DNA from 3 places in the Streptomyces sp. P9-A4 genome. Region 1 is predicted to be linked to each of the others. Evidence: riboswitches for the same ligand, from Rfam matches in the RefSeq annotation. Region 1 holds a riboswitch; each other region holds the start of a gene.
What was found. Region 1 has a riboswitch for cobalamin ahead of V4Y03_RS22950 (ribonucleoside-diphosphate reductase subunit alpha). Riboswitches for the same ligand answer to the same signal wherever they lie in the genome.
Positions count from the first base shown of each region.

Region 2: it holds a riboswitch for cobalamin, as region 1 does, so the genes downstream of both, V4Y03_RS01975 (energy-coupling factor ABC transporter permease) here and V4Y03_RS22950 (ribonucleoside-diphosphate reductase subunit alpha) in region 1, are expected to answer to the same signal.
Region 3: it holds a riboswitch for cobalamin, as region 1 does, so the genes downstream of both, V4Y03_RS06970 (cobalamin biosynthesis protein) here and V4Y03_RS22950 (ribonucleoside-diphosphate reductase subunit alpha) in region 1, are expected to answer to the same signal.

Region 1 covers NZ_JAZIFY010000001.1:5,052,047-5,057,810, reverse strand. Annotated here, with positions in the region: gene V4Y03_RS22970 (LuxR C-terminal-related transcriptional regulator) at 1-278, shown strand, start outside; gene V4Y03_RS22965 (DUF3311 domain-containing protein) at 464-676, shown strand; gene mctP (monocarboxylate uptake permease MctP) at 673-2,295, shown strand; gene V4Y03_RS22955 (GNAT family N-acetyltransferase) at 2,371-2,871, shown strand; cobalamin riboswitch at 2,926-3,057, shown strand; gene V4Y03_RS22950 (ribonucleoside-diphosphate reductase subunit alpha) at 3,191-5,566, shown strand; gene V4Y03_RS22945 (ribonucleotide-diphosphate reductase subunit beta) at 5,566-5,764, shown strand, end outside.
Region 2 covers NZ_JAZIFY010000001.1:438,660-444,423, forward strand. Annotated here, with positions in the region: gene dhaK (dihydroxyacetone kinase subunit DhaK) at 1-603, shown strand, start outside; gene dhaL (dihydroxyacetone kinase subunit DhaL) at 612-1,367, shown strand; gene V4Y03_RS01970 (PTS-dependent dihydroxyacetone kinase phosphotransferase subunit DhaM) at 1,364-1,783, shown strand; cobalamin riboswitch at 1,849-2,056, shown strand; gene V4Y03_RS01975 (energy-coupling factor ABC transporter permease) at 2,086-2,784, shown strand; gene V4Y03_RS01980 (energy-coupling factor ABC transporter substrate-binding protein) at 2,781-3,206, shown strand; gene cbiQ (cobalt ECF transporter T component CbiQ) at 3,213-3,962, shown strand; gene V4Y03_RS01990 (ATP-binding cassette domain-containing protein) at 3,959-4,828, shown strand; gene V4Y03_RS01995 (NADPH-dependent 2,4-dienoyl-CoA reductase) at 4,924-5,764, shown strand, end outside.
Region 3 covers NZ_JAZIFY010000001.1:1,547,014-1,552,777, forward strand. Annotated here, with positions in the region: gene V4Y03_RS06955 (alpha/beta hydrolase) at 1-398, opposite strand, end outside; gene V4Y03_RS06960 (inorganic phosphate transporter) at 784-2,058, shown strand; gene V4Y03_RS06965 (hypothetical protein) at 2,071-2,292, shown strand; cobalamin riboswitch at 2,407-2,546, shown strand; gene V4Y03_RS06970 (cobalamin biosynthesis protein) at 2,582-3,556, shown strand; gene V4Y03_RS06975 (cobyric acid synthase) at 3,553-5,100, shown strand; gene V4Y03_RS06980 (putative cobaltochelatase) at 5,147-5,764, shown strand, end outside.

The DNA.
Region 1 (5,764 bases):
CAGGACTGGTGCACGCGCTCGTGGTGCTCTTCGACCGGCTGTGGGACGCCGGCACACCGTTCGGCGAGGCCCCGCGCCGCGACGAGCACGACCTCTCCCCGCAGGAGCGGGAGTTGCTGATGCTCCTCGGCATCGGCTGCACCGACGACATCGCCGCCCGGCGCCTCGGGGTCTCCCTGCGGACCGTGCGCCGGATGAGTTCGGAACTGATGAACCGGCTCGGCGCGCGCAGCCGTTTCGAGGCGGGGGTGCGGGCCGCCAAGGAGGGCTGGCTCTGAGGCGGACTCCGGGCCCGGTTCCGAAGAATCACTTCCGTTATACGGACGGGGGTTCCGTGGAGCGGGAACCGTCCCCTAGATTTCCCCAGCATTACCGAGGTGATCAGCGAGGGGACGGAATCGCCATGCCGGACACACCAGACACGCCAGAAGCCGCACAAGGGAGACAACCCACCATCACCCCCATGAGGGTGGTGATCGCGCTCTGCCTGATCGCACCGATCGTGGCGATGCTCTGGGTGGGCTCCTACGCCAAGACCGAGCCGCTCTTCATCGGCATCCCGTTCTTCTACTGGTACCAGATGCTCTGGGTGCTCATCTCGACCGCGCTCACCATGATCGCGTACAAGCTGTGGCAGCTGGACCAGCGTGCCCGCAAGGGAGGTGACGCGCGATGAAGGACGGCGTGAACGGCGTGGCGCTCGGCGTCTTCGTCTTCTTCTTCGTGGCCGTCACGGTCATGGGCTTCCTGGCCGCGCGCTGGCGCAAGGCCGACAACGAACAGAGCCTCGACGAATGGGGCCTGGGCGGCCGGTCGTTCGGCACCTGGGTGACCTGGTTCCTGCTCGGCGGCGACCTCTACACCGCGTACACCTTCGTCGCCGTCCCGGCGGCCATCTACGCGGCGGGCGCGGCCGGCTTCTTCGCCGTGCCGTACACGATCCTGGTCTACCCGCTGATCTTCACCTTCCTGCCGCGCCTGTGGTCGGTCTCGCACAAGCACGGGTACATCACCACCTCGGACTTCGTGCGCGGCCGTTTCGGCTCCAAGGGCCTGTCGCTCGCGGTCGCGGTCACCGGCATCCTCGCCACCATGCCGTACATCGCGCTCCAGCTGGTCGGCATCCAGGCCGTCCTGGACGTGATGGGCGTCGGCGGCGGCGAGAACACCCACTGGTTCGTCAAGGACCTGCCGCTGCTGCTCGCGTTCGGTGTCCTCGCGGCGTACACGTACTCCTCGGGCCTGCGCGCCCCGGCGCTCATCGCCTTCGTCAAGGACACCCTGATCTACATCGTCATCGCGGTGGCGATCATCTACATCCCGATCAAGCTGGGCGGCTTCGACGAGATCTTCGCCAAGGCGGGCGAGGCGTACGCGCAGACCAACCCGGCGACCGGCAAGCCGCGCGGCGCGCTCGTCCCCGGTGAGGCCGGCCAGTGGACGTACGCGACCCTCGCGCTCGGCTCGGCGCTCGCGCTGTTCATGTACCCGCACTCCATCACGGCGACGCTGTCGTCGAAGAGCCGTGACGTCATCCGCCGCAACACCACGATCCTGCCGCTGTACTCGCTGATGCTGGGCCTGCTCGCGCTGCTCGGCTTCATGGCGATCGCCGCCGGGATCAAGGTGAAGAACGGCCAGCTCGCGATCCCGCAGCTGTTCGAGACGATGTTCCCGGACTGGTTCGCGGGCGTCGCGTTCGCCGCGATCGGCATCGGCGCGCTCGTCCCGGCCGCGATCATGTCGATCGCCGCGGCCAACCTCTTCACCCGCAACATCTACAAGGACTTCATCAAACCGGACGCCACCCCGGCCCAGGAGACCAAGGTCTCCAAGCTGGTCTCGCTCCTGGTGAAGGTCGGCGCGCTGGTCTTCGTCCTCACCATGGACAAGACGGTCGCGATCAACTTCCAGCTGCTCGGCGGCATCTGGATCCTCCAGACCTTCCCGGCCCTGGTCGGCGGTCTGTTCACCCGCTGGTTCCACCGCTGGGCGCTGCTCGCCGGCTGGGCCGTCGGCATGGTCTACGGCACGGTCGCCGCGTACGGCGTCGCCAGCCCGACCCAGAAGCACTTCGGCGGCTCCTCCGCGGAGATCCCGGGCATCGGCGAGATCGGCTACATCGGCCTCACCGCCTTCGTCCTCAACGTCGTGGTCACGGTCGTCCTGACCTTCGTCCTCAAGGCCGTCAAGGCCCCCGAGGGCGTCGACGAGACCTCCCCGGCGGACTACACGGCCGACCGCGGCGACTCCGGGGTCAAGGACCTCCCGAAGGTCGGCGCCGGGTCGCACTGACCCACGGACGCGCGGTGAAGGGGCCCGGGAAAATCCCGGGCCCCTTTCCGTACGCGCCGGGGCACACTGACCGTCATGGACTTCACGATCAGGGCGGTACGGCCCGAGGAGTACGAGGAGCTCGGTGACCTCACCGGGCTGACCTATCTGAACGACGGACTGCTGCTGCACGGAGAGGACGACTTCTATCTGGACGTGCTGCGCGACACCGCCCGGCGGGCGCGCGAGAGCGAGGTGCTCGTCGCCGTCGACGCCGAGGACGGGATCATCGGCGGGGTGACCTTCGCCCCCGGCGGCACCACCTGGGCGGACATCGCGGTCCCCGGCGAGGCCGAGTTCCGGATGCTCGTGGTCGCTCCGGCGGCCCGCGGCAGGGGCGTCGGGGAAGCCCTCGTACGCACCTGCGTGGACCGGGCGCGGAACCTGCCGGAGTGCGCGCGGATCGTGCTCTCCACGGACGCGAAGATGGTCTCGGCGCACCGGATCTACGAGCGGTTGGGCTTCGTCCGCACCCCCGAGCGGGACTGGGAGCCGATCCCCGACCACCGCCTGCGTACCTACGCCTTGGCGTTCTGAGCCCGGGACCGACACAACATGTGGGGGGTGCCACGAGCGGCGCCCCCCACATGTATGCTCGTCCTCGCTGTCGACGCAGGGGAATCCGGCGCGAATCCGGAACTGTCCCGCAACGGTGTGCTTCATACGGATTCGACGGATCCGTACGACGTGAGTCCGAGGACCTGACGACAGCGCGCCCGGTCCGTCCGTTCCGGGTGCCACAGACGTCCGGGCCTCGCGGAGTGGGCCGGTGGACGCGGCGCACCCGCGCGTACGGGTGCCCGCCTGCCCGCCTTCCCCCGCCGCGGCCCCGAGCCGAGCGAGGGAGAGCCCCCACGTGACCATCGCGCCCGCCGATCCGGCGTCCGCCGAGGCTTCCGCGGTCGAGAGCGACGGCCCCGGGACCGTGCTGCTGCGGACCCTGACCGACCTCACCGCCGATCTCCCCGACACCGACCCCGGCAAGGTCGCCGCCGCCGCGCTCCGCGGTCGCAGCGCCGTCGCGGACGAGGCGGAGCTGCGCGAACTGGCCACCGAGGCTGCCGCGGGCCTGATCGCCGAGGACCCGGCGTACTCCCGGCTCGCCGCCCGGCTCCTGACGATCACGATCGCCGACGAGGCGGCCGGCCAGGGCGCCGTCGCCTTCTCCGCCTCCGTGGCCGTCGGTCACCGCGAGGGTCTGATCGCCGACCGCACCGCCGCCTTCGTCGCGCTGCACGCGGACCGGCTCGACGCGACGATCGACCGGGCCGGCGACGACCGCTTCGGCTACTTCGGTCTGCGCACCCTCTACTCGCGCTACCTGCTGCGCCACCCGATCACCCGCGAGGTGATCGAGACCCCGCAGCACTTCATGCTGCGCGTCGCCTGCGGTCTCGCCGAGGACGACTCGGTCCGCGCGCTCGACGAGGTCGCCGCGTTGTACGGCCTGATGAGCCGCCTGGACTACCTGCCGTCCTCCCCCACGCTCTTCAACTCCGGCACCCGCCACCCGCAGATGTCCTCCTGCTACCTGCTGGACTCCCCGCAGGACGAGCTGGACTCCATCTACGACCGCTACCACCAGGTCGCGCGGCTCTCGAAGCACGCGGGCGGCATCGGCCTCTCGTACTCCCGCATCCGGGCCCGCGGTTCGCTGATCCGGGGCACCAACGGGCACTCCAACGGCATCGTGCCGTTCCTGAAGACCCTCGACGCCTCCGTCGCCGCCGTGAACCAGGGCGGTCGCCGCAAGGGCGCCGCCGCGGTCTACCTGGAGACCTGGCACGCGGACATCGAGGAGTTCCTCGAGCTCCGCGACAACACCGGCGAGGACCAGCGCCGCACGCACAACCTGAACCTGGCGCACTGGATCCCTGACGAGTTCATGCGCCGGGTCAACGCCGACGCCGACTGGTCGCTGTTCTCCCCGGCGGACGTGCCCGAGCTGGTCGACCTGTACGGCGAGGAGTTCGACGCCGCCTACCACAAGGCCGAGGCGGCGGGCCTGGCCCGCAAGACCATGCCGGCCCGTGACCTGTACGGCCGGATGATGCGGACCCTGGCCCAGACCGGCAACGGCTGGATGACCTTCAAGGACGCCTCGAACCGGACCGCCAACCAGACCGCCGAGCCCGGCACCGTCGTCCACTCCTCGAACCTCTGCACCGAGATCATCGAGGTCACGAACGACGGCGAGACGGCCGTCTGCAACCTGGGCTCGGTCAACCTGGGTTCGTTCGTCGTCGGTTCGGACATCGACTGGGACCGCCTGGACGAGACCGTCCGCACGGCCGTCACCTTCCTCGACCGCGTCGTCGACATCAACTTCTACCCGACCGAGCAGGCGGGCCGCTCCAACGCCCGCTGGCGGCCGGTGGGCCTGGGCGCGATGGGCCTCCAGGACGTCTTCTTCCAGCTGAAGCTGCCGTTCGACTCCGCCGAGGCGCGCGCGCTGTCGACGAAGATCTCCGAGCGGATCATGCTGGCGGCGTACGAGGCCTCCGCCGACCTCGCCGAGCGCAGCGGCCCGCTCCCCGCCTGGGACGAGACCCGCACCGCCCGCGGCGTCCTGCACCCCGACCACTACGACGTGGAGCTCAACTGGCCGGAGCGCTGGGCGGCGCTGCGCGAGCGGATCGCGGCGGTCGGCATGCGCAACAGCCTCCTGCTCGCCATCGCGCCGACGGCGACCATCGCCTCGATCGCGGGCGTCTACGAGTGCATCGAGCCGCAGGTCTCCAACCTGTTCAAGCGCGAGACGCTGTCCGGCGAGTTCCTCCAGGTCAACTCCTACCTGGTCGACGAGCTGAAGAGGCTCGGCGTGTGGGACGCGCAGACCCGTGACGCGCTCCGCGACGCCAGCGGTTCGGTGGCCGGCTTCACCTGGATCCCGGCCGAGGTCCGCGAGCTGTACCGGACGGCCTGGGAGATCCCGCAGCGCGGTCTGATCGACATGGCCGCCGCCCGTACGCCGTTCCTGGACCAGTCGCAGTCGCTGAACCTGTTCCTGGAGACGCCGACGATCGGCAAGCTGTCGTCGATGTACGCGTACGCCTGGAAGCAGGGCCTGAAGACGACGTACTACCTGCGCTCCCGCCCGGCGACCCGGATCGCCCGCGCCGCCCAGGCGTCGACGGCCGCCGCCGCCATCCCCGTCCAGCAGGCGACGCCCGACGCGGACGCCCTCGCCTGCTCCCTCGAAAACCCCGAGTCCTGCGAGGCCTGCCAGTAATGACCAACGAGAAGAAGAACCTCCTCGACCCGGGCTTCGAGCTGACCCTCCGTCCGATGCGCTACCCGGACTTCTACGAGCGCTACCGCGACGCCATCAAGAACACCTGGACCGTGGAGGAGGTCGACCTCCACTCGGACGTCGCCGACCTCGCCAAGCTGACGCCGGCCGAGCAGCACATGATCGGCCGTCTGGTCG
Region 2 (5,764 bases), 4.6 Mb from region 1:
CTCGTCGACGACGACGTCGCCGTCACGGACAGCCTGTACACGGCGGGCCGGCGCGGCACCGGCGCCACCCTCTTCGTGGAGAAGATCGCGGGCGCGGCGGCCGAGGAGGGCGCCCCGCTGGAGCGGGTGGAGTCGATCGCCCGCCGGGTGAACGAACGCTCCCGGTCCTTCGGCGTGGCGCTCGCCGCGTGCACCACCCCCGCCAAGGGCAGCCCCACCTTCGACCTCCCGGAAGGCGAACTGGAGCTGGGGGTCGGCATCCACGGCGAACCCGGACGCGAGCGGCGGCCGATGATGACCTCGCGGGAGATCGCGGACTTCGCCGTCGACGCCGTCCTGACGGACCTGCGCCCGTCCGGGCCGGTGATCGCCCTGGTGAACGGGATGGGAGCGACCCCGCTCCTCGAACTGTACGGATACAACGCCGAGGTGCAGCGGGTGCTCGGCGAGCGGGGGGTGCCGGTGGCCCGGACCCTGGTCGGGAACTACGTGACCTCGCTCGACATGGCCGGCTGCTCGGTGACCCTGTGCGAGGTGGACGAGGAACTGCTGCGGCTCTGGGACGCGCCCGTGGAGACACCGGCGCTGCGCTGGGGACGGTGAGCCGGGTGATGGAACAGGTGGGAGAGAAGGAAGAGACGGGAGAGGCGGACCGGGTGGACGACGGCACGGAGACCTTCGGCGCGGACTTCCTGGTCCGCTGGCTGACCCACCTGGCCGAGGCGGTCGACCGCGAGGCGGACCGGCTCACCGAGCTGGATTCGGCCATCGGCGACGCCGACCACGGCGTCAACCTCAAGCGCGGGTTCGCCGCCGTGAGCGACATCCTCGCGAAGGAGCCGCCGGCGACGCCGGGCGCGGTGCTCACCACCGCCGGACGGCAGTTGATCTCCACGGTCGGCGGCGCGTCGGGGCCGCTGTACGGCACGCTGCTGCGCCGTGCGGGCAAGACGCTGGGCGACGGCGAGCGGGTCACCCGGGCCGAGTTGGCGGAGGCCCTCGGTGCCGGTGTGGCGGCCGTGTCGCAGCTGGGCGGGGCCCAGGTGGGCGACAAGACGATGCTGGACGCCCTCGTGCCGGCCGTGGAGGGGCTGCGGGAGTCGTACGGTGCCGCCCGTACGGCTGCCGAGGCGGGCGCCCTCGCGACCGTACCCCTGAGGGCCCGCAAGGGCAGGGCCAGTTACCTCGGCGAGCGGTCGGTGGGCCACCAGGACCCGGGGGCGACGTCCTCGGCCCTGCTGTTCGCGGCACTCGACGAGACGGCGGGCGCGGAAGCCTCACGCAGCGAGGAAGCCTCACGCAGCGCGGAGTCCTCGCGTACGGAAGCGGCGGGCGCCGAGACCTCGCGCGCCGAGGGGGCGTCATGAGCGGCGGGACCCCGGCCGGTTCCGTCGGCATCGTGCTCGTCTCGCACAGCGCCGCCGTCGCGACGGCGGTGGCCGAGCTGGCCCGGGGGCTCGCCGGCGGCGGCGACCTGGCGCCCGTGGCCCCCGCGGGCGGGACCCCGGACGGCGGCCTCGGCACAAGTTCCGAGCTGATCTGCGAGGCGGCGAAGGCCGTCGACCGGGGCGCCGGGGTGGCGGTCCTGGTCGATCTGGGCAGCGCCGTACTCACCGTGAAGGCGCTGCTCGCCGAGGGCGACGAACTGCCCGGGGGCACCCGCCTGGTGGACGCGCCGTTCGTCGAGGGCGCGGTCGCCGCCCTGGTCACGGCGAGCGCGGGCGGGGACCTCGACGCGGTGGCCGCGGCGGCCTCGGAGGCGTACGCCTACCGCAAGGAGTGAGTGCGCGGAGTGACCGAGACGCCGCACCGGGTGGCGACCGTGTTGTGATCCAGCAGGTCAACGCACTAATGTCGCAGGGCCTTGGTGTACGGGAAACCGGTGAAGTACCGGTGCGGCCCTCGCCACTGTGATCGGGAGGTCCGGCTCCACCCCCGCGGGGAACACCCTCGGGGAAGCCACTGGACCGCGTCGGGAGACCGTCGTGGTGTGGGAAGGCGGAGTCCGGACGGCATGACCGTCAGCCAGGAGACCGGCCAGGGTGCGTTGTCCATCCACGAGGTGCTGGAGAGGGTCTCCCAACCATGCATATAGCCGAGGGGTATCTACCCCCTGTGCACGCCGCCGCCTGGGGCGTCGCGTCCGCGCCGTTCGTCGTCCACGGGGTCCGCGCGCTGACCCGCGAGGTGCGGTCGAATCCCGAGTCCACCCTGCTGCTCGGCGCCTCCGGCGCCTTCACCTTCGTCCTGTCGGCACTCAAACTGCCCTCGGTGACGGGGAGTTGCTCACACCCGACCGGTACGGGTCTGGGCGCCATCCTGTTCCGGCCGCCGATCATGGCGGTCCTGGGGACGATCACCCTGCTCTTCCAGGCGCTGCTGCTCGCGCACGGCGGCCTGACCACGCTCGGCGCGAACGCCTTCTCGATGGCGATCGTCGGCCCCTGGGCCGGCTACGGGACGTACCGGCTGGTGCGCCGCCTCGGGGCGCCGCTGATGGTCGCCGTCTTCTTCGGCGCGTTCGTCGCCGACCTCTCCACGTACTGCGTGACCAGCGTCCAGCTGGCCCTGGCCTTCCCCGACCCGGGCAGCGGTGTCCCCGGCGCGCTCGTCAAGTTCGGCGGGATCTTCGCCGTGACGCAGATTCCGCTCGCGGTGAGCGAGGGCCTGCTCACCGTCCTCGTGATGCGGCTGCTCACGCAGTCCAGCAAGGGTGAACTGATCCGGCTCGGCGTCCTCGCCGGGCGTCGGACGGACCGGCACGAGGAGGCGGCCGCGCGATGAGCAGGAACGCGAAGATCAACGCCCTGCTGCTGCTCGTCGTCGCCGCGCTCGCGGTGCTGCCGCTGGCGCTGGGGCTCGGGGACCACAAGAAGGAGCCGTTCACCGGCTCCGACGCGGAGGCGGAGACCGCGATCACGGAACTTCGCCCGGACTACGAGCCGTGGTTCAGCCCCTTGTACGAGCCGCCGTCCGGAGAGATCGAGTCCGCGCTGTTCGCCTTGCAGGCGGCCGTCGGCGCGGGCGTCCTGGCGTACTACTTCGGTCTGCGGCGGGGCCGCAGACAGGGGGCGGAACGAGCGAAGGCGGAGGCCGGGGCGGCCGTGGAGGAGGGGGCCGCCGCGCACGAGCACGGCGCCGCTCCCCCGCACGACGAGCCCGCCGCCGCGCCGCCGCGCGGGGCACCCGACGGGCAGGACGCGTAGCCGCCGATGCTGCCGATCGACGCGGCGGCGCACAGCGGTCGCTGGCGCCTCCGTCATCCTGCCGAGAAGGCGCTGCTCGGCTTCGGCCTGACCTTGTGCGCCGTCGGTCTGCCGCCGTGGCCGGGCGCCGTGCTCGTCGCGGCGGCCACGCTCACGGTCCTGCTCGGTCCGGCCGGTGTGCCGGGCCGGGCCCTGTGGCGGGCCTTCCGGGTGCCGCTCGCGTTCTGCGTCACGGGAGCCGTTCCGCTGCTCTTCGAGGTCGGCGGCGCCCGGGGGCTCGTCGCGTGGGCGCCCGGCGGGCCCGCGCAGGCGGGCGGGCTGCTGCTGCGGACCGCGTCGGCCTCGCTCGGGGTGCTGCTGTTCGCGTTCACGACGCCGGTGTCGGACGTCCTGCCCCGGCTCGTACGGGCCGGGGTGCCGGCGCCGGTGGTCGACGTGGCGCTCGTGATGTACCGGATCATCTTCCTGCTGCTCGACTCGCTGGCCAAGATCCGGCAGGCGCAGGCGGCCCGGCTCGGGCACACCACACGGGCGGCGACCTGGCGGTCGCTGGCCGGTCTCGGCGCGACGACGTTCGTCCGGGCCTTCGACCGGGCGCAGCGGCTGCAGTCGGGGCTCGCCGGGCGGGGTTACGACGGGACGCTGCGGGTCATGGTGCCCGCGTGTGCGGTGTCCCGCCGGTTCCTCGCCGCCTCGGGCGCGCTCCTCGCGGGGCTCGTCGCCCTCACCCTCGTACTGGAAAGGTTCCTTCCGTGACGTCTTCGACGCCCCCCACCCCCGTCGTCGAGCTGGTCCGCGCCGGTTTCGCCTACGAGGACGGTCCCGCTGTCCTCTCCGGGGTGGACTTCGCGGTGGCGGAAGGGCGCGCGGTCGCGCTGCTCGGCCGCAACGGCGGCGGCAAGACGACGCTGCTTCGGCTGCTCAGCGGCGGTCTGCGGTGCGGGAGCGGGTCGCTGCTCCTGGACGGGGAGGAGGTGGCGTACGACCGGAAGGGGCTGACCCTGCTGCGGACGACCGTGCAGCTGGTGGTGCAGGACCCGGACGACCAGCTGTTCGCCGCGTCGGTCGGCCAGGACGTGTCGTTCGGGCCGATGAACCTGGGACTGCCGGAGGAGGAGGTGCGGCTCCGGGTGCGCGAGGCGCTGGAGGCGCTGGACATCGCGGCCCTGGAGGACCGGCCGACGCACCTGCTGTCGTACGGGCAGCGCAAGCGGGCGGCGATCGCGGGGGCCGTGGCGATGCGGCCACGGGTGCTGATCATGGACGAGCCGACGGCGGGACTCGATCCGCACGGCCAGGAGCGGCTGCTCGACACGCTCCACCGGCTGCGCGGCTCGGGCACGACGGTGGTGATGGCGACGCACGACGTGGATCTGGCGTTGCGCTGGGCGGACGAGGCGGCGGTGCTGGCCCCTTCGGGGCTGCGGACCGGGCCGGTCGCGGAGCTGCTCGCGGACGACGCGCTGCTCGCCGAGGCCCGGCTGCGGCGGCCGTGGGGCACGTCGGTGGCCCGGCTGCTCCGCGCGCATGGTCTGCTGGCCCCCGGTGCGCCGGAGCCGCGCACCCCGGAGGAGCTGGAGGCGTGGTCGGGGGTGGTGGCGGCCCGCTTTGCTACCGAGTAGTAGACATCACGCCTCTCTCCTTCTGCAACTAGTTGCATAACCGCCTGGGAGCCCCTAGAACTGGGGGCGAAGATCCTGCGCGAGGAGGCGCCCGCATGACCCCGTACCCGCACCTGCTGAGCCCGCTCGACCTCGGGTTCACCACCCTGCCCAACCGGGTGATCATGGGATCGATGCACGTCGGCCTGGAGGAGACCGAGCACGGCTTCGAGCGCATGGCCGCGTTCTACGCCGAGCGCGCCCGGGGCGGTGTCGGCCTCATCGTCACCGGCGGCATCGCGCCCAACGAGGCCGGGCGCCCCTGGGACGGCGGCGCGAAGCTCACCACGGCGGAGGAGGCGGCCGAGCACCGGCTGATCACCGACGCCGTGCACGGGGCCGGTGGCCGGATCGCGATGCAGATCCTGCACTTCGGCCGGTACGCGTACCACCCCGGCCTCGTCGCGCCGAGCGCCCTCAAGGCGCCCATCAGCCCCTTCGTACCGAACGAGCTGACCGAGGCCGAGGTCGAGCAGACCGTCGAGGACTACGCGCGCTGCGCCGAACTCGCCAAGGAGGCCGGGTACGACGGTGTCGAGGTGATGGGCTCCGAGGGTTACCTGATCAACGAGTTCATCGCCGCCGCGACCAACCAGCGCACCGACCGCTGGGGTGGCTCGTACGAGAACCGCGTGCGGTTCCCGCTGGAGATCGTCCGCCGGATCCGCGAGCGGGTCGGCACGGACTTCATCGTCGTCTACCGCCTGTCCATGCTGGACCTCGTGCCCGGCGGTTCCACCCTGGAGGAGGTCGTCCGGCTGGCCAAGGAGATCGAGGCGGCCGGCGCGACCATCATCAACACCGGCATCGGCTGGCACGAGGCCCGCATCCCCACCATCGCGACCTCCGTGCCGCGCGGGGCGTACACCTGGGTGACGAAGAAGCTGATGGGCGCGG
Region 3 (5,764 bases), 3.5 Mb from region 1:
TGGGCGAGCCCGAGGGCGGTGATCGGTGTGCCCCGGTGCAGCTGGGGGGTGAACCGGACGCGGGCTCCGGGGCCGAACACCCCGAGTTCGACCCGTTCCAGGCGCCGGACGACGGTGTCCGCGGTGTGCGGGACCCGGTCGAGGACGGGGCCGACGACGGCGTGCAGGCCGTGGCCCTCGATCCCGTACGTGCCGGGGCGCAGCGAGGCGAGGCTGCGGGTGAGGGTGATCCGTTCGGGGTCCGTGGCGTGCACGGTCAGTTTGGGATCCCCGGGCAGGGGTCGTCCGGACGGCGCCCTGAGGGCGACGTCGCTGGCGTACCGGCCGGCCGCGATCGCGACCGCGCCGACACCGATCAGAGTGGTGACGGCCGCTGCCGTCGCTGTAGCCGGGCGCACGCTCCCAGTCTCGGCACGGTGGGGGCGGGCTGCCACCGGACGGACCCGGCCGGGGGGGTGGGGCGGGGGCCGGGGTCGCCTCGGGGAGGGCCCCTGGGGAGTGACATGGGTCTCCTCGGCGGGGTCGCCCGTCCGGATGACGCGGTCCGGGGAGCGGAACCGGGTGGCGTGGGGCGAACCGGGTCAGGTCGTACGTGCCCGGTGTTCGCCCGGATTACCCGGGGTCGCGGGGTGACCGCATCGTGGACGACCGGCACGCCGGAGCCGTAAGCGGAATGTCTTGACACCGGATGGGGACACCGCAGCGCCCGACCCAGTTCACCTTCCGTTCACTCAGGTTGCCTACGTTCGACTGGCCACTGACGCCAAACGATTGCCTGGGTAAATGGAACACATCACGCTGCTGCTCGCCATTGTGGTCGTGACAGCTCTCGTGTTCGATTTCACGAACGGTTTCCACGACACCGCCAACGCGATGGCCACGACCATCTCGACCGGTGCGCTGAAGCCCAAGACGGCGGTGGCCATGTCCGCCGTGCTCAACCTCGTCGGCGCGTTCCTGTCCGTGGAGGTCGCCAAGACGATCTCCGGCGGGATCATCAACGAAGAGGGCATCCGCACAGAGGTGATCTTCGCCGCGCTGGTCGGCGCCATCCTGTGGAACCTGCTGACCTGGCTGCTCGGACTGCCGTCCAGCTCCTCCCACGCCCTCTTCGGCGGTCTCATCGGCGCCGCGGTCATGTCGGCCGGCTGGTCGGCCGTGAACGGCCCGACGATCGTCACCAAGGTCCTCATCCCGGCCGTCGCCGCGCCGATCGTGGCCGGTCTCGCCGCGATGCTGGCCACCAGGCTGACGTACCGGATCGGCGCGAAGACCGACGAGAAGCACACCGCCAAGGGCTACCGGGTCGGCCAGATCGCCTCCGCCGGTCTCGTCTCCCTCGCCCACGGCACCAACGACGCCCAGAAGACGATGGGCATCATCACCCTGGCCCTGGTCACCCAGGGCGTCGTCGACCCCGGCTCCAACCCGCCGCTCTGGGTCGTCGTCTCCGCCGGCGTCGCGATCGCCCTCGGCACCTACCTCGGTGGCTGGCGCATCATCCGCACCATGGGCAAGGGCCTCACCGACCTCCGGCCGCAGCAGGGCTTCGCCGCCCAGACCAGCGCCGCGACGGTCATCCTGGCCTCCTCGCACCTCGGCTTCTCCCTCTCCACCACCCAGTCCTGCTCGGGTGCCGTGATGGGCGCCGGTCTCGGCCGCAAGGGCGGTGTCGTCCGCTGGTCGACCGCGACCCGGATGTTCGTCGCCTGGGGTCTGACCCTGCCCGCCGCGGCCCTGGTCGGCGCCGGTGCCGAGTTCCTCACCAAGCAGGGCCCCTGGGGCATCGCCGCCGTCGCGGTCCTGCTGATCGCCGGCTCGGGCGTCATCTGGTCGCTGTCCCGCCGCAAGCCGGTCGACCAGCACAACGTCACCGCCGACGACCTCGACGCCGAGGCCGAGCCCGCGGGTGTGGTGACCACCGCCATCGCGGCCGTCACCCCGCCGCCGCCGGCCGGTTCCGTCGCCGCCGTCACCGACGAGGACCTCAAGACCACCATCCCCGCGCCGGCCCCGACCGACCCGAGCGCTCCCCCGGCCCCCGCCGCAGCGGTGTAAGGAACGAACGACATGAAGATCGACTGGGCAGCCCTCGGCTCCGTCTTCGGAGTCAGCCTCGTGGCGACCGTCGCGCTGGTGGGCCTCTTCACCCTCGGCGTCATCGGCCTCTCCAAGCAGGAGCAGGCCGCCGCCCAGGGAGGCTCCGCCGCCCTGGCCCGCACCGGCGCCTACGCCTGCTTCGCCCTGTGCCTCGCGGCCGTGGCGTACGGGATCTACCTGATCGTCGCCTGACGGTCCGCGAACACCAACGGCCGGGCGGTCCGCACCTCGTGTGCGGGCCGCCCGGCCGTCGTGTTTGTGGTGCTTCGCACAGTGACGCGATGCAGGTCAAGGGTGAGTTGACGGCTGTTCTCGGGCCGTGGTGGACTGCCGAGGCCATTACGGAGGCAGTAGAGGAAGTCCGGTGCGAATCCGGCGCGGTCCCGCCACTGTGACCGGATCCGAAGGGTCCGGGAGTCAGGAACTCTCGCCGCCGGTCACGTCGATCCAGGGCGCGGACCCTGAGTGAGGACGCAGCGCCATGCCCGGCCGCAGCCCCAGACCTTCCAGAGCCACCGCCGTCTTCGCGTACGGCGCCGCCGCGGGCCTCGCCGTCGACCTGCTCGTCGGCGACCCCCGCCGCGGCCATCCCGTCGCCGCGTTCGGCCGGGCCGCCGCCGGGGTCGAACGGGCCCTGTGGCGCGACCACCGCGGCTGGGGCGCCCTGCACACCGCCGTCTGCGCCGGCTCCACCGCCGCCCTCGGCGCGCTCGCCGCCCGGACCGTGCGGAACCGGCCGGCCGCTTCCGTCGCCCTCACCGCCGCCTCCGTCTGGGCCGTCGTCGGCGGTACGACCCTGGGGCGGGAGGCCCGCGCGATCGGCGGCGCCCTCGCCGCCGGGGACCTGGAGGTGGCCCGGGAACGGCTGCCCCACCTGTGCGGGCGCGACCCGCACTCCCTGGACGGACCGGCGATGGCCCGCGCGGTCGTCGAGTCGGTCGCCGAGAACACCTCCGACGCCGTGGTCGGCGCCCTCTTCTGGGGCGCGGTCGCGGGCGTGCCCGGCCTCGTCGCCTTCCGCGCCGTCAACACCCTCGACGCCATGGTCGGCCACAAGTCGCCGCGCCACCGCCGCTTCGGCTGGGCCTCCGCCCGCCTCGACGACCTGGCCGGCTGGCCCGGCGCCCGGCTGACGGCCGTGGCCGCGACGCTCGCCGGAGGGAACCCGCGCGGGGCCGTACGGGCCTGGCGGGCGGACGCGGCGAAGCACCCGAGCCCCAACGCGGGCCCCGTCGAGGCCTCCTTCGCGGGCGCGCTCGGCGTACGGCTCGGCGGGACCCTCTCGTACGCCGGAAGGACCGAGCACCGGCCCGTCCTGAACGGGGAGGGGCGGCCCGTCGAGGTCGCCGACATCGACCGGGCGGTCCGGCTGTCCCGCCGGGTCACCGGACTGACCCTGGCCGCCTGTGTGGGCGGCCGGATGATCGCGAGCGCGCTGAAGCGGAGGAACGCATGAGGGGTGGGGGGCTGCTCGTCGCCGGGACCACGTCCGACGCCGGCAAGAGCGTCGTGACGGCCGGCATCTGCCGCTGGCTGGTCCGGCAGGGGATCAAGGTCGCGCCGTTCAAGGGACAGAACATGTCCCTGAACTCCTTCGTGACGCGCGAGGGCGCCGAGATCGGGCGGGCGCAGGCCATGCAGGCGCAGGCCGCCCGCGTCGAGCCGACCGCGCTGATGAACCCAGTGCTGCTCAAGCCGGGCAGCGACCGCTCCAGCCAGGTCGTCCTCATGGGCAGGCCGGTGGGGGAGATGAGCGCCCGGGGGTTCTTCGGGGGGGCTGGGGAGGCGTCTTCCGGGAAGAGGCTGCACGGGGGACGGCAGAAGACGCTCTTCGAGCCGGTGATGGCGTGCCTCGAGGAGCTCCGGGGCACGTATGACGCCGTGATCTGCGAGGGGGCGGGCAGTCCGGCCGAGATCAATCTGCGGCGCACCGACATCGTGAACATGGGCATAGCGCGGGCCGCGAAGCTGCCCGTGGTCGTCGTCGGGGACATCGACCGGGGCGGGGTCTTCGCCCAGTTCTTCGGGACGACGGCGCTGCTCTCGCCCGAGGACCAGTCGCTGGTCGCGGGCTATCTCGTGAACAAGTTCCGGGGTGACGTCACCCTCCTGGAACCGGGTCTCGACATGCTGCACGGGCTCACCGGGCGCCGGACCTTCGGCGTCCTGCCGTACGCGCACGGGCTCGGCATCGACGAGGAGGACGGCCTGAGGGTGTCGCTGCGCGGCACCGTCCGCGAGTCGGTCGTCGCACCGCCGGTCGGTGAGGACGTGCTGCGGATCGCCGTCTGCGCCGTACCCCTGATGTCCAACTTCACGGACGTGGACGCACTGGCCGCCGAGCCGGGTGTCGTCGTGCGGTTCGTGGACCGGGCGGAGGAGCTCGTCGACGCGGACCTGGTCGTCGTGCCGGGGACCCGGGGGACGGTGAAGGCGCTCGCGTGGCTGCGCGAGCGGGGGCTCGCGGACGCCCTCGTCCGGCGCGCGGCCGAGGGCCGGCCGGTGCTCGGCATCTGCGGCGGCTTCCAGGCCCTGGGCGAGCGCATCGAGGACGAGGTCGAATCGAGGGCCGGAGTGGTCGACGGGCTCGGGCTGCTGCCCGTACGGGTGCGGTTCGGGGTCGAGAAGACCCTCGCCCGGCCGGTCGGCGAGGCGCTCGGGGAGCGGGTCGAGGGGTACGAGATCCACCACGGCGTCGCGGACGTGCTGGGCGGTGAGCCGTTCTTGGACGGCTGCCGGGTCGGCTCCGTGTGGGGCACCCACTGGCACGGCTCGCTGGAGAGCGACGGGTTCCGGCGGGCGTTCCTGCGGGAGGTCGCGGCGGCGGCCGGACGACGGTTCGTGCCGGCGCCCGACACGTCGTTCGGGACGCTGCGGGAGGAACAGCTCGACCGCCTCGGCGACCTGATCGAGGAACACGCGGACACGGACGCCCTGCTGCGGCTGATCGAGGAGGGGGCCCCGGCGGGGCTGCCGTTCGTGCCGCCGGGTGCGCCGTGAGGACCCCAGGACCCGCAGACACACCGAGCGAAGGAGCGATCACCCGATGAGCACCCGCTATCCGTTCACCGCCGTCGTCGGCATGGACGACCTGCGGCTGGCGCTGCTGCTGAACGCCGTCAGTCCCGCGGTGGGCGGTGTTCTCGTGCGCGGCGAGAAGGGCACCGCCAAGTCCACGGCCGTCCGCGCGCTCGCCGAACTCCTGCCCGCCGTTCCGGTGGTCGCGGGCTGCCGGTTCAGCTGCGACCCGGCCTCGCCCGACCCGGCGTGCCCGGACGGGCCGCACGACGACGCGCCCGGGGCCGAGCGGCCCGCGCGGATGGTCGAGCTGCCCGTCGGCGCCTCCGAGGACCGGCTCGTCGGCGCGCTCGACATCGAGAAGGCGCTCGCCGAGGGCGTGAAGGCCTTCGAGCCGGGGCTGCTCGCCGCCGCGCACCGGGGAATCCTCTACGTCGACGAGGTCAACCTGCTCTCGGACCACCTCATCGACCATCTCCTCGACGCCGCCGCCATGGGGGCCTCCCACGTCGAGCGCGAGGGTGTTTCCGTACGGCATGCCGCGCGCTTCCTGCTCGTCGGGACCATGAACCCCGAGGAGGGTGAGCTGCGGCCCCAGTTGCTCGACCGGTTCGGGCTGACCGTCGAGGTCGCCGCGTCACGCGAC